Regions from separate parts of the Exiguobacterium sp. QJM3NY_9 genome, predicted to be linked through region 2. Evidence: a T-box and tRNA genes for the amino acid it is inferred to sense, from the RefSeq annotation. Region 2 holds a T-box; the other holds one or more tRNA genes.
The links. The T-box of region 2 lies ahead of leuS (leucine--tRNA ligase). A T-box ahead of a tRNA ligase gene usually reads a tRNA of that ligase, here a tRNA-Leu.

Region 1 (10,961 bases), 580 kb from region 2:
CGTTCCCAGCTCTCTACCTGTTAGCGCTTTCAAATATAGTGGCATAAAAAATCAACAGTGGCACGTCCTCTATGAATTGAGAGGGATGACCACGATTGAAGGCGTTTATACCAAAGTGTTTGCCTTAGTTATTATCTTACTACTTCTTAAGCCTCAGTGCGTTTCGAATTCCCAATTTCTCTGTGCTAAATGTATAAGTTTTTCTTATGATGTCAGCATCAGTGATTTATGATACAAACATTTCTTTCACGGTAATGTCAATTTTGCACACGAAAAGAAACGCCCATGCCTATCTTTCAGGCACCGGCGTCCTCATTTACAACACTTTACTTAAAAACGATTGGGTCCGTTCATGTTGCGGAGAATCAAACAGTTCACTCGGAACATTCTCTTCGACGATATAGCCGCCGTCCATAAAGAGTACGCGATCTCCGACCTCACGGGCGAAGCCCATTTCATGTGTCACGACAATCATTGTCATCCCTTCGATCGCCAATTGTTTCATGACTTCAAGGACATCTCCGACCATCTCCGGATCAAGTGCCGATGTCGGTTCGTCGAACAACATGATTTTCGGATTCATCGCGAGTGAACGGGCAATCGCGACCCGTTGTTTCTGACCTCCCGAGAGTTCTCCAGGATAGTTGTCCGCTTTTTCACGGAGCCCTACCTTATCAAGTAATGCAAGCGCACGTTCCTTCGCTTGTCCCTTTTCCGTTTTACGGACTTTAATCGGTGCGAGCATGACATTATCTAAAACCGTCTTATGCGGAAAGAGATTAAAGTGTTGAAAGACCATCCCGACTTCTTCTCGGACTTTATTGATGTCGACTTTCGGGTCCGTAATATTGTGCTTATCGATGATGACTGTCCCACCTGTAATGTCTTCCAGACGATTCAGACAACGAAGAAACGTACTTTTCCCGGAACCAGATGGACCAATGACGCAAACTACTTCTTTCTCTTCTACTTCAACGGAGATATCCTTTAGGACTTCATTTTTTCCGAATGACTTTTTTAAGTTATCTACTTGAATGATACTCATCGTAGCGTAAACCTCCGTTCCAAGAATTTCGCTAACATCGACAGCAGATAGATGATGACGAAATACATTAAGCCGACGACGGACCAGACGATGAACGGTTCAAACGTCGTCGCTTGCTGGACTTGTCCTTGTTGCGTCAAATCGGCGATGCCGATAATCGAGAGCAACGAAGTATCCTTTAAACTAATGATCGATTGGTTCGTAATGGTCGGCAACATTCTCCGAAAAGCTTGCGGTAAAATGATTTGGACCATCGTTTGACGGCCCGTCATCCCGAGCGATCGTGCGGCTTCGGTTTGACCTTTGTCAATCGACTGGATGCCGGCCCGGATGATTTCTGCAAAATAGGCCCCCGCATTGATTGCGACCGTCAAAATCCCCGCGTACATCCGGTCCATCGATAACCATTCGAGTGAGTTCAAACCAAAATAAATGAAGAACAGTTGAACGATGAACGGTGTCCCACGGATCACATCGATATAAACGATCGCGATCCCATTTAAAAGTTTTAATGGAGACAAGCGCATCAAGGCAACGATGAGACCAATCAAGAATCCTGCGATGACGGCGATGATAAAGATATATAAGGTAACTTGTAACCCATCTAAGAAAAACGGAAATGCAGCTTTTGCTACTTCCATCAGCAGCTCAACTCCCTCATCATTCACTCAATCGGGTGATTATTTTAAATAACGATCAACGATTTTGTCGTACTCGCCACTGTCTTTTAAATTCGCTAAACCTGTATTGATTTTTTTCATCAAGTCTTCGTTTTCCCCTTTAAGGACGGCAATCCCGTAATTATCTCCATTTAAACGATCTCCCACGAGTTTCAGACCAAGGTTTTGTTGTTTGTTGGCATACGAGATGACTGGATAGTCTTCAATCAAGGCTGCTGCATTCCCATTTTTGACTTCCTGGAACATCGCTGGACTATCATTGAATTGTGTAACTTTAATGCCTAGCTTATCCGCGTTATCCGTTGCATACTTTGCCCCCGTCGTCCCTTTTTTAACTGCCACGCGTTCCCCTTTTAAATCATCAACCGACTTGATGTCATCATTGTTGTCTTTGACGACAAGAATCAGTCCGGCTTCAAAATATGGGTCAGAGAAGGTAACGACTTTTTCACGTTCCGGTGTGATACTCATCCCGGCAATCGCGATGTCGAGTTGATCCGCCTGCAGAGCAGGAATGATTCCGCTAAAGTCCATCGCTTCAAATTCAATCTTGAAGTTTTGGTCGTCTGCAATCGCTTGAATCAAATCGATATCGATTCCTTTGTACGTATCCCCGTCCTTGTACTCGAATGGTGGATAGGTGACGTCGATCCCGACTTTGTACGTTTTGTCCTCTGACGATGAATCATCATTTGAACCGATGCTACACGCACTTAATACGAACAGACATCCCATCAATAAAAATAAGATAGAAAAACGTTTATTCATCCTTTTTACCCCCTTCTTTTGAAGGCACGGCCCTCTATTAGGATATTTTCCTTAATAATGGTCCCTTTGAAACATGTTTTAGTAAAAAAACTGAATTATCTGAAAGAAAACTAAAAAAGTCGCGATTTTCGATCTAACCGCTTCCTAGTGGAAAGCAAACAGTAGCGACCCTGCAGCTTCGCTGTAGCGGCGCGATGTTTGCCACAGGAAGACGCTTAGGAAGGAAAGAGAGAACAAAAAAAGATGGAAAATCACATGCAAGTGACCTTCCATCTAGTTTGTCTATAGTCTGTGACCTACTAACAGGTCTTCAACTTATGGAAATGCCGCCGAGAGGACTTGAACCTCCACAGTGTTGCCACCACTAGATTCTGAGTCTAGCGCGTCTACCGATTCCGCCACGACGACATGACTTATATGATTGTAGAATACGAAATGGACTGATTTTTGTCAATCCATTCCTTCCGCTTCATACACTTTCATTTGTCATGCTGACAATACGCGCCGAACAAATGCCTCGACGACTTCATCGTATCGATCGGGTGCTTCAAAATAAGCCATTGCATGTGCCGCATTCGGAATGACGACGAGTTCCTTCTTCGTTTGGCAAGCATCATACAGTTCATAGACCATCGATGTCGGAACGAACGTATCTGCATCCCCATGAATGAATAAGATCGGTACCGCCGCCTTTTTGACTTGTTTTAGTGCGGAAGCTTCACTGAAGAAGTAACCAGCCTTTAATTTCGTCAATAAACTCGTCATCGCAAGGAACGGAAAGTGCGGCAAACGATACATCCGTTTCATCTGATAGGCGAGGACTGCGTTGACTGATGTATAAGCACAGTCGGAGATGATGCCTTTGACTTGAGCAGGTAATGTTTCTCCGCTCGTCATCAAAACCGTCGCCCCCCCCATCGATACACCATGTAAAAAGATGGAAGAATCCGTTCCGACACGTCCGACTAAATAGTCGATCCAGCGCAGACAGTCTTGCCGGTCATGCCAACCGAAACCGATGTAATTTCCGTCACTTTTTCCGTGACCACGATTGTCCGGCATCAACACATGAAAACCCGCTTGATGATACAGATAGGCGAATCCTGCTAAGTCCGTTCCGACACCACCGTAACCATGTACGAGAATGACGACTCGATCGGACGCAACGAGTGGCGGTAAGTAATGTGCGCGAAGGGTCAATCCATCATGTGCTTGCGTCGCGACGAGTTCTAACGGTTGTTCCTTAATCCATGTCTGACCCGGTTGCATCAATCGGACCATCTCGTCACTTAAATCACGGTTGTTCGTCAAGAAGGGTTTCGGATTCGTTGCGATCGCCATTTCGTAAAAGTAATAGCTTGCTGCAAGCATCCCTGAACCAATCACGCCTAAACCAATTTTTGTACCTGTTCGCATCCGGTCCTCACTCCTTGTTGTTATAGTTCGATTTCTAGTTGAGCTGACGACTCTGGATGATCATCTTGTAATATGTGCTGGCGCAACCGTTGTTCATGCTGCGCCTTCCGGTAAGCGAATTCGCGAATGAGCTCTTGCCCCGCAAATCCTTCTTCAACGATTTGCGCTAATAATTCGGTCTCCATCTCGACCATCTCGTCTGGATTGCGCATGACGAGGACTTGTCCGACTTGCGCAATCATTACTTCATCCGTCAGTCCGAGTGCATCATAAAAAGGTTCTGGTAACGTCATCCGGCGTGTTTCCGGATTGATGTAGATTCGCTTATATGCACCAAGCGATTGAAAATGTCGTGTCGCCATATGAAATCTCCTTAGTTGAATGTCATATCAAGCCGTGAATCTTTTCCTTGAAGCGTCACTGTTGCCGTCGCACCGTTGACGAGTGTCAATTGGGGCGGCTGATGACCGATGTCTAAATCATAAAAAATCGGCAGTCCTGTCTCTGTTGCAATCATTTGGTAGACATCCAGTAATGCATAATCTTCGATTGCCTGCCCTGCGCTTGTTCGACCAAACAAAATACCAGTTGCGTTATCAAACCAGCCGGCAAGATGCATCTGCATCAAGGAACGGTGAAGATCAGTCGCGCTGGCTTCACAGGCTTCGAAGTACCAAAGAATCGGTTCACCCCCGAGTTGTTGTTCTTGAAATGCACGGACATCGCCATAAGGCGTACCGATTAAATGACGGACGGTTTCGAGGCATCCTCCGAGAAGTCGACCCGTCACCTGAGTGATGGATGGATTCAGGGTTTTCCATTCCGTCGGTTGATCGAAATGGAACATAAAGCGCTCAGGGCGCACGTCGTGATTCCAGGCTGTTTGAAACCTTGTCGACATCCACTGGGTCACGGAACCATCACGCGGTGTTGCAAGCACGCGACGCCAAGCAGCTGTCGTCTCGTCCCATTCTTCACTTCTCAACTCAAGCACGTTCGGACCATGTGCTGTCGCAATCCCCGTTTTTACGGTAATTGCGAACAAGACCGTACTCGTATCTGAATATCCGAGTAACCATTTCACCGGCAGCTCATAAAAGTCTAGATGCGGTAATACATCCAGGGCACGTTCGCCACCAAACGGCGGCAGGATCGCATCGATATTTGGGTTTTGGAACATCTGCATCAATTCAGATGCCCGAACCGATGCTGTTGTACTCTGTGCTTTCTTTTGTGTCCAAACCGTATCACCAATCATCGTCTCCATCTGACGATCCTCTAAACGTAACTTGGATTCTTCGAGTAAAGGATGGAGCGCATCAGGTAAGCCGGAAGATAATGCTGTTATACCAATCGTTTGCCCTGTCCAGCCGAAAAATGGATACCTCATCTTCTTCCTCCTTCAATTAACGATTAATTTTCTAAATCGATGATTTCTGATTTTACAAATTCACCAATCTGCTCCACACGTCGACGGAATCGTTCGATTGGGACGATTCGTGCCTCGCGGTGCATCTCTTTTCCGTCTAAAAACAAAAGTAAGACAGGGGCGGTGAAAATGGATAACGCTCCTGCAATTTCGGGAACGTCCGATACATCGACACGCGCCGATCGAATTTCTGGGTGTTCCAACATGATGGGTTCGATTTGTGGGAACAAGGATTCACAGACGGAACAATTCGGGCTTGAGACGTATAAAAAACTAGCACCCTGAACCGAATACCAGGACTGCACGGCATCAATGGACGTCAATCGTGTAAACTCAACCATCAACAAGACCTCCTTTTAAAAAATGTTGCTCTTATTATACCGCTCTTCGCATAGAGAAACCAAATTTCGTGCTAGCGTTCCCGTGACACAGCAAATGAAAAAACACCTAAAACTGCTTCGGTGACATCTCTCACGCGAAGCAATTTCAGATGTTTTAAAGGGGATCATCTAGTGTCAGTCTGAAGTGTAGCGTACTCTTCATCCGTAAAGGCACGGGATCGGGTCAGAAAACGTTTCCCTTCGACCCCTTCAAGCGAAAACATGCCACCGCGCCCATCGACAACATCGATGAGGAGTTGCGTGTGTTTCCAATACGTATACTGATCTTCATGAATATAAAATGGACAGCCGCCAATTGTCCCAATCAATAAATCGTGATCTGCGAGAAATAAATCCCCTTCCGCAAAGCACATCGGTGAACTGCCATCACAACACCCCCCGGATTGATGAAAGATGAGGGGTCCATGCTTTGCTCGTAACTTGTCAATCAACTCGAGCGTCGCCGCTGTAGCAAGGACACGTTCAACCATACGGACACTTCCTTTCTTCGCTTAGAAGAAACCGAGTTTGTTCGGGCTATAGCTGACAAGAAGGTTTTTCGTCCGCTGGTAATGATTGAGCATCATTTTATGATTTTCTCGACCAATCCCGGACATCTTGTAACCGCCGAATGCCGCATGGGCAGGGTACTGATGGTAACAGTTCGTCCAGACACGTCCTGCTTCAATCGCCCGTCCGAAGCGATAGGCACGGTTCATGTCGCGCGTCCATACACCGGCACCGAGACCATATAACGTATCGTTCGCAATCTCAAGCGCTTCGTCATCCGTTTTGAACGTCGTGACGGACAGAACCGGTCCAAAAATTTCTTCTTGGAAAATCCGCATCTTGTTGTGCCCTTTAAAGATCGTCGGCTGGATGTAGAAACCGTCCGCAAGATCGCCGTCCATCTGATTGCGTTCTCCACCAATCAGGCATTCTGCGCCTTCTGATTTACCGATTTCTAGATAAGATAGAATTTTTTCCATTTGTTCATTCGATGCTTGTGCACCCATCATGACGTCGCCGTCAAGTGGATTTCCGAGTTTGATTGCTTTGACGCGTTCAAGTACCCGCTCCATGAACGGTTCATAAATCGACTCCTGAATCAACGCCCGCGATGGACAGGTACAGACTTCCCCTTGATTCAAGGCAAACATTAGTAACCCTTCGATTGCTTTATCGAAAAAGGCGTCATCGGCGTCCATAATATCTTCAAAGAAGATGTTCGGAGATTTTCCACCTAATTCAAGTGTGACGGGAATAATGTTTTGTGACGCATACTGCATGATTAAGCGACCTGTCGTCGTTTCACCCGTGAAGGCGATTTTCGCAATCCGTTTGCTCGACGCAAGTGGTTTCCCTGCCTCTAAGCCAAACCCGTTGACGATATTCAAGACGCCTGCCGGGAGCAAGTCTTCAATCATTTCAGTCAAGATTAAAATACTTGCCGGTGTCTGTTCTGCCGGTTTTAAGACGACACAGTTTCCGGCAGCTAATGCCGGTGCTAGTTTCCAGACTGCCATCAGAATCGGGAAGTTCCACGGAATGATTTGACCGACGACGCCGAGCGGCTCATGAAAATGATAGGCGACGGTATCGTTATCAAGTTCCCCGACAGATCCTTCTTGCGCCCGGATGACACCGGCGAAATAACGGAAATGATCAATCGCCAGTGGTAAATCTGCGTTTAACGTCTCGCGGACGGCTTTCCCGTTTTCTAGCGTCTCGGCGTAGGCTAAAAGTTCTAAATTTTCTTCCATCCGATTGGCGATTTTATTTAAGATGTTCGACCGTTCCGTGACCGATGTTTTTCCCCACGCCTCTTTGGCTGCGTGTGCGGCATCGAGTGCTAATTCGATATCTTCTTTTGTCGAACGCGCGACTTGGCATAATACCTTCCCGGTGACCGGTGTGATGTCATCAAAATATTCTCCATTGACAGGTGCCGTCCATTTCCCGTTGATGAAATTTTCATAACGATCTCTGTACTGTACTTTTGACCCTTGTGTGTTTGGAATCTCGTAAATCATGACTGTTTTCCTCCCTCAAATAAAATGGTCAACCCGAGAAGTTTTTTTGTATGCGCTTTCATTTTGGTCCCCCGTAAAAAACCCCTCATGTACATACTAACAAATAAGTATGAAAAGTCAAAATTTTCCGTTAACTTTTTTGAGTGAAAAATGCAAGACAGGAAACGATTATCGCCCCCTGTCTTGCATCTCTTAATCAACCTCTTATGAACGCGTCGTGTCGATGCCATCTTCATTATCTGACGGCGAGTCTGAGTTTCCGAAGTCACTGACTTTACTAAAGCCATCCGTATCTCCATCAATATCTTTTCCCGTCGCTGTAACAGATGGATCGAGTACATCCTCTTCGACCGGACGTTGTTGCTCATTCAAGCTATTTTTTTCAGCTTCTTCTTTCGCATCATCAATGCATAAGAGTGTTTCAGGAATGATATCGAGACGCTCTAGCTCGATTTCTTTTCCACATACCTTACAGATTCCGTACGTGCCTTCTTCGATTGCTTTTAGGGCAAGATCGACGTCAGATAACATGTCTGTTTCTAAATCCGTGATCGCTTGATCCCGTTCCCGTAAGAATAATTCGTCACCTGAATCTCCAGGATGATTATCATAACTTGAAAGTGCGCCTTCGTCGTAATCTGTTTCACGGTTCTCGATGTTCGATTCCGTTTTATCTTTTTCCTTAAGTAGACGTTCTTTGAATTCCTCGATTTGTTTCGCTGACAACATGTTCATCATCTCCAATTCTCTATTCTGCTCTAATTATGTTTTAGCCGAATCAGAGGTATCTTAAACGTTTAGTTGCCGTTTATCAAAATCAGGCGAGAATACTCCCACCTCTAAGCGTCTCAGGGCGAAGCCCAGCGCAGGTGGGAGATGAATCGCCTTCGGGCAAGACTTGTCTTGAGACACGTCACAGCGTGTAGACAAACTAGATGGAAGGTCACTTGAATGTGATCTCCCATCTTTTTTTGCTCTCTCTTTCCTCCCTAATCGTCTTCCTGTGGCAAACATCGCGCCGCTTCGCTTCGCTGCAGGGTCGCTCCTGTTTGCTTTCCACTAGGAAGCGATTAGATCGGAAATCGAGGCTTTTTTAGCTTTCTTTCATATTATAAAGTAAAAGAAATATACCACGAAGGAGGGTTTCCCATGATAGGAAAACGAAATCAACCCCATCGTTCTGAAAACATCACGGTCACACTCGAACAATTGGTTCCTGCGGACCACTTGGTCCGCAAGGTCGATCAGGTGATGGACTTTCAATTCATCTATCCATTGGTTGAAAAGTTGTACTGTGAAAATAACGGAAGACCTAGCGTGGATCCTGTTCTCTTAATCAAGATGGCTCTCCTTCAATATTTATTCGGTATTCCTTCTATGCGGAAGACGATCCAAGAAATCGAAACGAACGTCGCCTATCGTTGGTTTCTAGGACTTGGATTGGATGAAAAGGTTCCTCATTTTTCAACCTTCGGAAAAAACTATGTCCGACGCTTCCAAGACACGACGATTTTTGAAGATATCTTCTACAAAATTCTGACCCAAGGCGTCGATGCTGGATTCGTGGACCCAGTGGTCCTGTTTATCGATTCGACACACGTCAAAGCAAATGCGAATAAGCGGAAATATAAAAAGAAACATGTTCGTCGTGCAGCACGTTTTTATCAAGATGAACTGGAACAAGAAATCAATGATGATCGTGAGGCGCACGGAAAAAAGCGTTTTACCCCCAAGAAGAAGGACGAGAATGATCGACGTTTGACGAAGGAGAGTACCACGGATTCTGAGTCAGGATATTACGTGAAGGGGGAGCGTGAAAAGCAGTTCGCCTATTCCTTTCATACAGCGTGTGATCGGAATGGCTTTGTACTCGGGACAATTGTCACACCAGGTAATATTCACGATAGTATCATTTTAAATCCCTTGCTCGAGCTCATCATCCACCGTTTTACCGTCCCGTTTGCAGTCGTCGCAGACTCCGCCTATAAAACCGCCCCCATCGTACATTTACTTCTCAGACAGTGTATTTTGCCAGTCTTCCCCTACACTCGCCCCAAAGGGGTGAAAGGTATGTTCAAAACGAATGCCTTTTATAATGATGCGTATTACGACTGCTATCTCTGTGAAAATAATCAGCAGCTTGTCTATCGAACAACTACACGGGAAGGGAGACGGGAGTACGTATCAGATCCAAAAATCTGTGAAACTTGTCCATTTCTAGAACGGTGTACGAAAAGTCAGACGATGCAGAAAGTGATTCATCGGCATGTCTGGCAAGATGCAATCGACGAAGTCGAGCGCCTTCGCCACACACCGGTTAATAGGCAGCTGTATGCCCGACGAAAAGAGACAATCGAACGTGTCTTTGCGGACGCGAAAGAAAAGCATGGCATGCGTTGGACTCGCTACCGCGGGTTAAAAAAGTAACGATGCATACCATGCTCACTTTTGCTGCCCTGAACCTCAAAAAATTGGCCAATTAGTCATGTGATTCCAGTCGGAATCCTAATGGAGTGTCATATTTTTTACGCATACATAAGACAAACCCTCATTTCCAAGTGGATATGAGGGTTTGTCTTATGTATGCGACGTGTCTTGAGACACGTCAACTGCACGACATTCTTGGTTTAAAAACACTCAAAATCAGGAATAAAATCAATGTCATGTTCTTTGAAAACTGAAGATATAGGGTTGTGACAGGGAGTTCGTCTGTCACGTAAAATCTTCAACGTTCACCTTGCGAATGACCGAAGTAGCGAAAACCAAGCAAAGTAGGCATCCGCGTAAAAGAAACTGACAAGATTAACTCTCAACCTTCGGGACGACGGGGTTAGCCTGATAAAGTTTCGACCGATAGGTCGGATAACTCAGGAATCTTCCACCTCTTAGAGTAGCGTAGGTGGAGGTAGTTCAAGAACATTTGTACGAACGAATCGACCCACGATAATCACAGATGACGGTCATGCATTCCTGCCCATCATGAAAACAAATTTGATGGCTTCTGCCATTCTTAGAAGTCGTGATATCATCAATCCATAGTCGTGATTCGTCTGCTGAAGATAACATCGCTACTTTTTCCCGAATCGAAAATAAGTCAAATGGCAATAAATTCAATGATTGAATCACGAGACCATATTTCCGGAACAACGGATCGAGTTGGTACTGCGATAAACTATATAAACTTTTTTCCGAACCACCGATCAACAATTG
Region 2 (10,961 bases):
CAGATTCTAAGAGTTCTTTGGCATAAGGTAAGACGCGGGCTAGTGACATGGGTTTAGGCTCCTGTTCAAGTAAGATTGTTCTTTGTTCGTTCATCACGTATTCTTTTGTTCCTGATTATACCATTATTCCGATAATTCATTCAAAATGAAGTTTCTTGACAGAGCACAGAACAATTTCGTAAAGTGGCAAAGGTGAGAACTATATTGGAGGACACCTATTATGCCGAAATTACCTCGTGCGGTCTGGATCCTCGTGTTGGCGATGGCGATCAATACGACAGGAGCCTCTTTTTTATGGCCGTTTAATACATTATATATTCATGAATACTTAGGCGAATCCATGACCAAGGCAGGAATGGCCTTGTTCGTCAACTCGGCGCTCGCAATCGTCGGAAATTACATGGGTGGAAAAGCGTTTGATCGTTTAGGTGGGAAGCGGACGCTCATCATCAGTGTCATCGGACTCGTGATTGCTTCGATTGGTCTGCTGTTGTTCCATCAGACATTCATTGGTTATGTGACGATGCTTGGATTGATCGGTTTCGTCGGGGGGATGGTGTTCCCGACGATTTACGCATTAACCGGTCTGATTTGGCCAAAAGGCGGACGACGTGCCTTCAATGCAATCTATGTAGCACAAAACGTTGGAGTTGCGCTTGGTACGGCAGTCAGTGGTCAAATTGCTGCGATTGATATTCAATTTATTTTCATCGCGAACTTATTGCTCTATGTAGTGTTTGCGATTGTTCTGTTCATAGGATTGAACTGGATTCAGGCGCCGCAGGTTAAACGACAAAAAGAGTTCACGACGGAAGAAGTCCGTGAGCCGTTATCGAAGGAATCGGTTCGGACGATGCTCTACGTTTCAGTCGGATATGCGTTGCTTTGGTTCGTTTATGTACAATGGCAAGGAACGTTTGCCGTCCACACGAAATCACTTGGTGTGACGATTTCCGAGTACTCGATTTTATGGACAATCAATGGAGCATTAATCGTCTTCGCACAACCGCTCTTGACGCCGATTTTAAGATGGTTCGGAGATGATCTAAAACGTCAATTATTGACGGGAACGGGCATCTTCTTATTATCCTATCTCATCGTACCGTTTGCTGAAGGGTTTGAAATGTTTCTTGTTGCGATGGTCATTTTAACGATTGGAGAGATGTTCATTTGGCCAGCTGTCCCTGCGATGGCGGCACGACTTGCACCGATCGGTAAAGAAGGTGAATTCCAAGGTTACGTCAACATTGCGGCTTCCGCCGGACGGATGATTAGTCCGACGGTCGGTGGATTGATTTACGATTTATCTGGGATGAATGCGGTCTTCTTGACGCTAATCGGATTGATTTTACTTGCAGGTATCGTATTTGTTCGAGCAATTCCTAAAACTAATTAAGGGAGCTTAGACCAACTGTTTCGAAAAAGAAATAGGTGGTCTAAGCGTCGTGTAGACAAACTATTAAGAAGCGTAAACAGGTGGTATCGAGATGCAATCCGTTCTGGCTTCCTTGTCTCGCCTCGTCTTCAAAGCGATTCAAGACGTATTGCGCGCTAAACCGTTTGCATGCCCGACTTTCCGTCACAGTGTTACTTGAAAAAGCGTCACGTTTCGTTGACTCTGAACTGAGCCCTAGAGTTTGGACAGTTTAATAAAAGCACCCTTAACGTATTAAGCTGCTATGAGATGGCTTCGGTATTGTACCGGAGTCATCTTTTGTAGTTTCCATTGTCTTCGTTCGCTATTGTAATAATCAATGTAAGCATCGACCATGGCACAGACCTCATCGAGGTCAGATGCTAATTTATAATCGACATAATCTTTCAAGTGCCCAAAGAACGATTCCATCGGGGCATTATCTAGGCAGTTTCCTCTACGAGACATGGATTGAAGCATTCCCATCTCACGGATGCGTGTTTGATAAGCAGGATGCGTATAATGGAATCCTTGATCGGAATGTATCATGGCTTCCGGGTGTATATTCCCTTGAAGTCGTTCTGCGAGTTTATTCGTTGTATGAAGGACTAGTTCCATATGGAGGCTTGTAGATAGATGATGTGCCATAATTTCACGTGTAGCGACATCCTTCACACAAGAGAGATAAACAGTTTGGCCAGATCCAATACGGAGATAAGTGATGTCTGTGACGAATACCTTACCAGGCTCATCTTGATCGAAACGACGGTTCAAGTGGTTCGGTACAGTCTTATGTTCATATGTCGCTTTAGCGATTTTACGATAAGCGTTCTGCCTACGGATTTTCGTCACGATTCCAAACTTCCTCATGATACGCAAAATACGTTTATGATTCATCGGTCCACCAATAAGATCAAGCATCTCCATGTAAAGACCACGATAGCCGATTTTTCCCTTGTGACGATCATGAACACGTTTTAGAAGTAGGTAGTCCGCATAGTCGCGTTCTTCCCGAAGGGAAACACTATCCGTACGTGCGAGCCAGGCGTAATAACCACTGCGGCTCACTTCAGCGAGCGTACATAGATCCGTCACGAATCGGCCCGATGATTGTTTCCGTAAGACAATATTGATTGCCTGATAGCGCTCAGATGCGGTTAGTTTCGATACTTCGCCTCTCTTTCGAGAGCGTCGAGCTTTTTTAGTAATTCGTTCTCCGTTGTGAGGTACTTGATTCGTGCTTCAGCTTTCGCAAGGCGTCGTTCGACGGAATCATCTTTTTTCGGTCGACCTCCAAGATTTGATTTTCCACGTCTCTCATTCAAGAGTCCTTCTTCTCCATAAATACGATAGGTCTTCCGCCATCGTTTCAACGCTTCGTTCGTTGTTCGCTTACCGATCATGTCCAGGTCAAAGCCGCTTTCCTCAAAGATTTGTATCGGTCGCTTACCAGCTAAATTCTCACGTACAGCGTGAATCTTAAATTCTCCTTTATATTGAATCGTACGATCTGATACCGAGGCTACGTGAAGATTCGCTTCAAGTTGTCTGATTTGATCTGGATTGAAGGTACGTCTGTTCATGAATAATTCTCCCGTCTAAATTGAATAGGTACAGTATATCGATATCTTTAAACACAAAAAACCCCGAATGGGGTCTTTTATCAAGTGTCCATCATTCAGGGTTCAGTTCACTCCTGCGGGGAAAAGTGCGTTTTTTAACGCACTTTCAGAGGCAGGCAAGACCCTGCTCGTTGTCCGGGAGGACCAAGGAGCAACGGCTTGCGCCTCGCCCGAGGAAAGCAACGAAAAAAGACGCTTGATCTCCCAATAGCACTTTGTGTACAGTCTGAGACCAACTGTTTCGAAAAGAAATAGTTGGTCTTTTTTTTGCTAAACGGAATAAAAAGAAATCAAACAGGGTACTGATTTAAAGAGGTAAAATTTAATTAATTAACCAAATTAAAGGAATTTAATTTTATTTTTATGGTCTGTTTTTTAACAGGAGGTGTACCAGAATGGCAAAGTGCGTTTTTATCGACGATCAGGCAACTTGGACAGCACTTATTCGCAATCAGCCGCTAGACATCTTTTACAGTTATGAATACGTTATGTTAAATGCACGAGAAGGGGAACATCCCGGGTTGATTTATTTTCAAGGAGAGGCCGGGAAACTGTTTTATCCTTTCTTAAAACGAGCTATTTTTGATACGGAGTATTGGGATTTGATTACTCCATACGGATATGGCGGTCCTGAAGTGGTGGGTGATTTGACTGAAAAGGAGTGGGCAGAGGCTCGAACTTCCTTTTATGACTGGGCATTGCAGAAAAAGATTGTCACAGAGTTGATCCGATACAATCCGTTGACTGAAAATCAGCGGTATGCACACCACTGGACACAAAAAGAATTTATTCGACATACTACGAGTATCGACCTACGACCATCCGTAGAAGAAATTACACAGACATTTCATAAGAAGACGCGGAGTATGATTCGGAAATCACTGGCTTCTGATTTAGTTGTCCGGCGAGGGACACACGAAGATTTACAATCGTTCATTCAATTGTATTATCAGACGATGGACCGAAAGGACGCTTCGAGCCATTACTACTTTTCTCGAGATTACTTCGAACAGTTATTTGAGCCGACGAACCTCTGTACGCCGCTCCTCTTGATTGCAGAACTTAACGAGGAAATCATCGGAGGTTACTTCGTTTTACTTGGTCGAGAATTTGCACATGGTCATTTGATTGGCTGTAAGCGGGATGAACATAAGGTCTATCCAAATCAACGGTTAGAATTCGAGGCTATTTTATGTGCGAAAGATGCCGGGTTGGTCGAACAGCATTTAGGTGGCGGGTATAAAGAGCGTGATAGCCTGTTCGAGAGTAAGTGTCGCTATACGGGCTATCGTTTGTTTGAATATCATTTAGGAAAAAATGTTCTACTGCCTGCTCAATATGAACAACTGTGCCAGCTCTATGGAGACGGAGAGTTGGAACATTATTTTCCGGGATATCGTTCGCAACCAACACTGATTTCGAAATGATAAAAACGACAGTCCATCACTGTCGTTTCGGCGTGTAGACAAACTCTTATGAAGCGTGAACATGCGATATCGAGAAGCAATCCGTTCGCGCATCCCTGCCTCGCCTCGTCTTCAAAGCGGCAATTGGTCACGCCGCTACAGCAGAGCTGCAGGGTCGTCCCCGATTGCTTTTCGCTTTAAAAGCGATTCGAGACGGATTGCGCTCTAAAGTGTCTGCATGCCCGGCTTTCCGTCACGGTAGTACCTAAAAAGCGTCATATTTCGTTGACTCCTATGGGAAAAGTGCGTGTTTAACGCGACTTGCCAGAAGCAGGCAAGACCCTGCTCGTTGTCCGCTAGGATCCAAGGAACAACGGCTTGCGCCTCTCCAGAGGAAAGAAACGAAAAAAGACGCTTGATCTCCCGGTAGCACGTTGTCTACAGTTTGAAACGACAGTCCATCACTGTCGTTTTTTTGTTAAAATCAAAAAAAGGAGTGGATGGGATGCAAACGAGGGGTTTAATCTTCGATATGGATGGCGTCATTTTAGATAGTGAAATTCGCTACTTTGGGGTACATAAAAAAATGTTTCATCAACTCGGGATTCCACTTGATTTAGTTCAATATGCGACCTTCATGGGTAAGACGGGCGACGAGATGTGGCAGGAATTAATTGAACAACATCGCTTACCGCATCAAACGGATGCGTTACTTGCACAGGAACATGACTTATTTCAACAACACGCCAAGCCAGAAGACTGTGGATTAAAGGAAGGGGTTCATGAGTTGATGAGTATCGCTCGAAACGAAGGCTACGGGATTGCAATTGCATCATCGAGTTCGCTTGAAAAAATTGAACGCGTCATCGCATTTTATGGGTTGACAGTCGACGCCTACACGAGCGGTTTTGAAGTCCCGCGCTCTAAACCGGACCCTGCTATCTTCGAGCTGACAGCAAAACGGATGGGTCTCGCCCCAGAGTCATGTATCGTCATTGAGGATGCGGCGAACGGCATGATGGGGGCGAAAAAAGCTGGGATGGAAGTCATCGCGTTACTCGACGACCGGATGCCGGGGCAGATGTTACATCACGCGGATCATCAGGCTTCGACACATGCTGCGATTGGAGAAATTTTACGGAAACGTTGACGGTTGATTAAGATTCAGATTAAACTAACTAATAGATAGTCAGATGCAACGAACTGAAGTAGTAGTGGAGACATTCCGTTTAGAGAACTGGTGGGTGGTGCAAACCAGTCGGAACTGTCCATGAACTCGTCAGGGAGCATGATTCGTGAACAACGAGTAGCGAATCCGGTCCTTCACACCGTTATCTGTGAGTCAAGCGGTCTGTCATTGACAGACAACGTGGGTGGTACCGCGGAAGCCAAACCGGTCTTTCGTCCCTATTCTTAGGGGCGGAGGACCGGTTTTTTTTAATCAGAGGAGGAAGAATAGATGTCGTATAATCATCGTGAGATTGAACCAAAATGGCAAGCGCGCTGGGAACAGGATAACGCGTTCGTAACGACGGAAGACCCAAGTAAGGAAGGCTTTTATGCCCTCGACATGTTTCCTTATCCATCGGGAGCAGGACTGCATGTCGGACACCCGGAAGGATACACGGCAACGGATATCCTCGCCCGCATGAAACGGATGCAAGGGTATAACGTCCTCCACCCAATGGGATGGGATGCGTTCGGACTCCCGGCAGAACAGTATGCACTCGATACGGGGAATGACCCGCGTGAGTTCACGGCACAAAATATTGAAACGTTCAAACGTCAGTTGAAAGACCTCGGTTTTTCGTATGATTGGGACCGTGAAATCAATACGACGGATCCGAAATACTACAAATGGACACAGTGGATCTTTACACAACTTTACGAAAAAGGACTTGCGTTCGTCGACGAAGTGGCAGTCAACTGGTGCCCGGCACTTGGAACGGTCCTTGCGAATGAAGAAGTCATCGATGGATTGTCTGAACGTGGAAATCATCCCGTCGTCCGTGTCCCGATGCGCCAGTGGGTCCTTAAGATTACGGAATACGCGGACCGTCTCCTCGACGATTTAGATGAACTCGATTGGCCGGAGTCGGTGAAAGAAATGCAACGGAACTGGATTGGTAAATCGGAAGGTGCGGAAATCGACTTTACGATTGACGGCCACAAAAAACAAGTCACGGTCTTCACGACACGTCCGGATACAGTCTTTGGCGCGACATACCTTGTCTTAGCACCGGAGCATCCATTCGTCGCAGATATCATGACAGCAGAACATCAGGCAGCGGTCGAACGTTATATCGCGTCTGTTCAAACGAAATCGGATCTCGAACGAACAGATCTTGCAAAAGAGAAGACGGGTGTCTTCACGGGTGCGTTCGCCGTCAACCCGATTTCTGGCGAACGTCTTCCGATCTGGATTGCCGACTATGTTCTTGCGACGTATGGAACAGGTGCCATCATGGCCGTTCCGGCACATGACGAACGCGATCATGAGTTTGCAAAACAATTTGATCTTCCAATCATCGAAGTCGTAACGGGTGGAGATGTTCAAGAAGCGGCGTATACGGGAGAAGGGGAACACGTCAATTCTCAGATGCTCGACGGTCTCTCGAAGGCGGATGCAATCGAAACCATCATCGCGGAACTCGAAACGAACCAAGTCGGACGGAAGAAAATTACGTATCGTCTGCGTGACTGGCTCTTTAGCCGTCAACGCTATTGGGGCGAGCCGATTCCAGTCGTCCATATGGAAGACGGAACGATGAAGACGCTGGATAAAGAAGAGTTGCCACTTGAACTTCCGATGATTCCTGAAATCAAACCGTCGGGAACAGGAGAGTCGCCGCTTGCTCTTGCAGAAGAGTGGCTCGACTATACGGATCCTGTGACAGGGATGAAAGGACGCCGCGAAACGAACACGATGCCACAATGGGGCGGTAGCTGCTGGTACTACCTTCGTTTCATCGATCCGCATAATGAAGAGGCGCTCGCGGATCCGGAGAAATTAAAATACTGGCTTCCGGTCGATATTTATATCGGTGGGGCAGAACATGCGGTCCTTCACTTACTGTACGCACGTTTCTGGCACAAAGTGTTATACGACATCGGGGTTGTTCCGACAAAAGAGCCATTCCAAAAGCTATACAACCAAGGGATGATTCTTGGCGAAAACAACGAAAAGATGTCGAAATCACGTGGGAACGTCATCAATCCGGATGAAATCGTCAAATCACACGGAGCAGATACGCTTCGTCTGTACGAAATGTTCATGGGACCACTCGATGCTTCTGTGTCCTGGTCGGAAAATGGGCTCGACGGTGCACGTCGCTTCCTTGACCGCGTCTGGCGTTTGTTCGAACGGACTGCAGACATTCAAGATATCGAGACGGTTGACGCCGACTTTGAACGTGTCTATCACCAGACCGTCAAGAAAGTGACGGAAGACTTCTCGAACATTCAATTCAACACAGGGATTTCGCAGTTGATGGTCTTCGTCAACGAAGCGAACAAACAGCAAGTGTTGCCACGTCACTTCCTTCGTGGATTCGTTCAGTTGTTGACACCAGTCGCACCTCACCTCGGGGAAGAGTTATGGGAACAACTCGGGTTTGAAGAGACATTAACGTATGCGGCGTGGCCGACATATGATGAAACGAAACTCGTCAGTGATACGATGGAGTTCGTCATTCAAGTCAACGGAAAAGTCCGTTCAAAATTGACAATCAGTATCGACGCAACAAAAGAAGAAATCGAAGCACTCGCGTTTGCAGATGAAAAAACAAAAGAGTGGATTGGCGACAAGACGGTTCGTAAAGTCATCGTCGTACCGAAAAAGCTCATCAATATCGTAGCAAACTAATACGAATCCCCTTGCCCATGTAGTCATGGAGGAAGGGGATTGTTTTTGAATTCAGTCTCGCGTCCGCTTTTTTTTTAGTGCGCCTTCTGCTACACTGAATCAGAAACCGAGAGAGAAAGGCGATTTGTGTAAATGAAACGATCCTATATAGTCTATACAACGATTTTTGCCGTCGTCTCCGGTCTGATCCTTTGTATTCTACTCGTCTTCTCAAAACCAGAGACGTTAGCGCAAATTCAAGAGACCTTCACAAAAATCGAGACGCAATCAAAACACCAAGCGGCTGTCAAACAAGTGCCGCCAAGCCTTCCTTCTTCGATTCCGAATCCGGAAGAACCATTAATCAAGGATGTTCAACAGATGTTATATGATGATTCGATTGGTTCCTATCTTGTTGTGACGGAAGATTATCATTTCTTTGAAGTCAGTGGGACGGGCGAGCGAATCAATGCTTCCTTCCAATTGAAGAATGATGGCAAACTGTTACTCGCAGGGCTTGACGGAATGGCACTCGTTGATGGTGAAACGGTCGCATTACTGACATCAAATCAAATTCTTGTGACGATTACGCGAAAAGACGGTGCATGGTCGGAAGAAACGCGTGAAAAAATCAAAGGCACGACCATTCGAGATAATTTTCATGGGCTTGGGTACGATGCTGAAGAAAAAGAATTTTACACGATCAATAACATCCGGTCGTTAGGGCGCATCGAACTGACGTATTTTAAAACGAAGCAAGATGAAATTAAAATTGATCCTGATGCGACAGCAAAAGAGAAAAAGAAACTCAAGAAAAAGCAGAAATCTCCGTATTTGACGGTTGTTACGCGAGATCGAATCGATGCTGCAGATGGTATGCGGGCAGATGCAAAAAAAGCATTTGAAGAAAATTTCCGTCCGATTGGACTCGCAGAACGACAAGGGCGCATCTATACGTTGGACTCCGATTCCTTGTATCTTTATTCGATTGATGCGAAGGATAAGACGATCACGGGAGAATCTGCAAGTCCGAAAGTATACGGGGCAGAAGGAATCTTTGTTCAAGACAATGAACTGTTTGCTTTGGTCGAAACAGATAAATTTTCGAGCCGTTCGTTTACCCCGATCGATTGATCAAAAAAATTAAAAAGGTGTTCGTTCGTGAAAAAAATCACGAACGAACACCTTTTTTTAATTACGTCGTTTGATTGAGTAGAGCAGCATTCGTTCCGGCACAGTGTCCTGTTACAAAAGCAGCTGTAATGTTGTAGCCGCCGGTATAACCATGAATGTCTAAAATTTCTCCGGCAAAGAATAGACCGTCTGCTTTTTTCGACATCATCGTTTTTGGATGGATTTCTTTGATTGAGACCCCTCCGCCCGTGACGAAGGCTTTATCAAAATCAAGTGTCCCGGTCGCATGAAGTGGGAAACGTTTTAATGTTGTCAGCAGTTGCGTGAAATCTTGTTTCTTCACTTGCGTACAAACTTCGTCACCAAAACCGATTTGTGTGAAGAGTAATTCAAGCAAACGTTCCGGTACGAATCCCTTTAAGGCGTTTCGGACGGTTTTTTTCGGATTGGCTGCAAGCGCAGCCTGAAAACGTTCCGTCAATGCTCCGATTGATTCTTCTGGGAATAAGTCGATCGATAAATGAACGATTCGTTCGCCGGAGCGTTTGCGTTCCTTGATCGTATATTGGCTGCAACGTAGTGCGATCGGACCACTCAGCCCGAAATGCGTAAAGAGCAAATCACCCGTGTGTGTTTTAATGGCTTTATCTTTTTTTCCGTGAACCGTCAAAGCGACGTCGCGGAGCGAGAGCCCTTGAAGCGATTTCGCTTGAATAAAGGCATCGTTCAGTAAGATCGGGACTTCGGTCGGGAAAAGTTCGGTAATCGTATGACCGGCTTTTTCAGCCCATGGGTACCCGTCACCGGTCGAACCCGTATGGGGCACGGATTGTCCACCGACTGCAACGACACAACTGTTCGCTTCAAGGCGTGTGCCGTCTTGCATGAGAACGGCTGCAAATGAACCGTCTGTGTGAAACTCGAGCGACGCGACTTCTGCATTCGTTTGAATCTCGGCACCGTGCGCTCGGATTTGATCAATCAAGACACGGACGACGTCAGCTGCTTTATCCGAGACAGGGAACATCCGCCCGTTATCTTCTTCTTTTAACGCCACACCAAACCCTTCGAACAGGTCGATGATCGACTCGTTACTGAATTGTGAAAAGGCGCTGTATAAAAAACGCCCGTTTCCTGGGATTGACTGGACGAGTTCGTCGAGCGGTTTACGATTCGTGACGTTACAACGCCCACCACCGGAAATCGCAAGCTTTCTTCCCAATTTATTTCCTTTATCGAGCAGGAGTGTTTTCGCGCCTGCTTGTAAAGAGGCGAGCGTTGCCATCAAGCCGCTCGGTCCGCCTCCGATTACGATTACATCGTACATGCTGTCACCTCATTGAATAGTTTTCTGCTTGTTCCACTTTAGCAGAAGTTCGGTCTGTAAACAAACCGTCTCTTTCTTTTATGAGAGGGGAGCGGTATAATGATTTGCAATTGTGCATCATAGAACTTGTTAATTGAGACAATATATTATAGGTTGTCAAGCGTTGAACTACCTCCACCTACGCTTCGCTTAGAGGTAGAGGATTCCTGATCTT

Region 1: it encodes a tRNA-Leu, which carries the amino acid that the T-box ahead of leuS (leucine--tRNA ligase) is inferred to sense. The anticodon was not compared.

The regions. Positions count from the first base shown of each region.
Region 1 covers NZ_CM149679.1:1,694,548-1,705,508, forward strand. Annotated here, with positions in the region: gene AC0VYQ_RS08810 (amino acid ABC transporter ATP-binding protein) at 317-1,045, opposite strand; gene AC0VYQ_RS08815 (amino acid ABC transporter permease) at 1,042-1,686, opposite strand; gene AC0VYQ_RS08820 (transporter substrate-binding domain-containing protein) at 1,726-2,493, opposite strand; tRNA gene AC0VYQ_RS08825 (tRNA-Leu) at 2,818-2,901, opposite strand; gene AC0VYQ_RS08830 (alpha/beta hydrolase) at 2,980-3,909, opposite strand; gene AC0VYQ_RS08835 (hypothetical protein) at 3,930-4,271, opposite strand; gene AC0VYQ_RS08840 (S66 family peptidase) at 4,283-5,299, opposite strand; gene AC0VYQ_RS08845 (thioredoxin family protein) at 5,323-5,679, opposite strand; gene AC0VYQ_RS08850 (DUF779 domain-containing protein) at 5,844-6,209, opposite strand; gene adh (aldehyde dehydrogenase) at 6,231-7,751, opposite strand; gene AC0VYQ_RS08860 (TraR/DksA C4-type zinc finger protein) at 7,956-8,480, opposite strand; partial or broken gene AC0VYQ_RS08865 (IS1182 family transposase) at 8,901-10,234, shown strand; gene AC0VYQ_RS08870 (hypothetical protein) at 10,662-10,961, opposite strand, start outside.
Region 2 covers NZ_CM149679.1:2,275,496-2,286,456, reverse strand. Annotated here, with positions in the region: gene mnmM (tRNA 5-(aminomethyl)-2-thiouridylate-methyltransferase MnmM) at 1-49, opposite strand, end outside; gene AC0VYQ_RS11710 (MDR family MFS transporter) at 221-1,396, shown strand; one part of gene AC0VYQ_RS11705 (IS3 family transposase) at 1,670-2,628, opposite strand; one part of gene AC0VYQ_RS11705 (IS3 family transposase) at 2,628-2,997, opposite strand; gene AC0VYQ_RS11700 (peptidoglycan bridge formation glycyltransferase FemA/FemB family protein) at 3,432-4,463, shown strand; gene AC0VYQ_RS11695 (HAD family hydrolase) at 4,948-5,592, shown strand; T-box leader at 5,632-5,854, shown strand; gene leuS (leucine--tRNA ligase) at 5,902-8,307, shown strand; gene AC0VYQ_RS11685 (hypothetical protein) at 8,440-9,420, shown strand; gene AC0VYQ_RS11680 (BaiN/RdsA family NAD(P)/FAD-dependent oxidoreductase) at 9,482-10,747, opposite strand.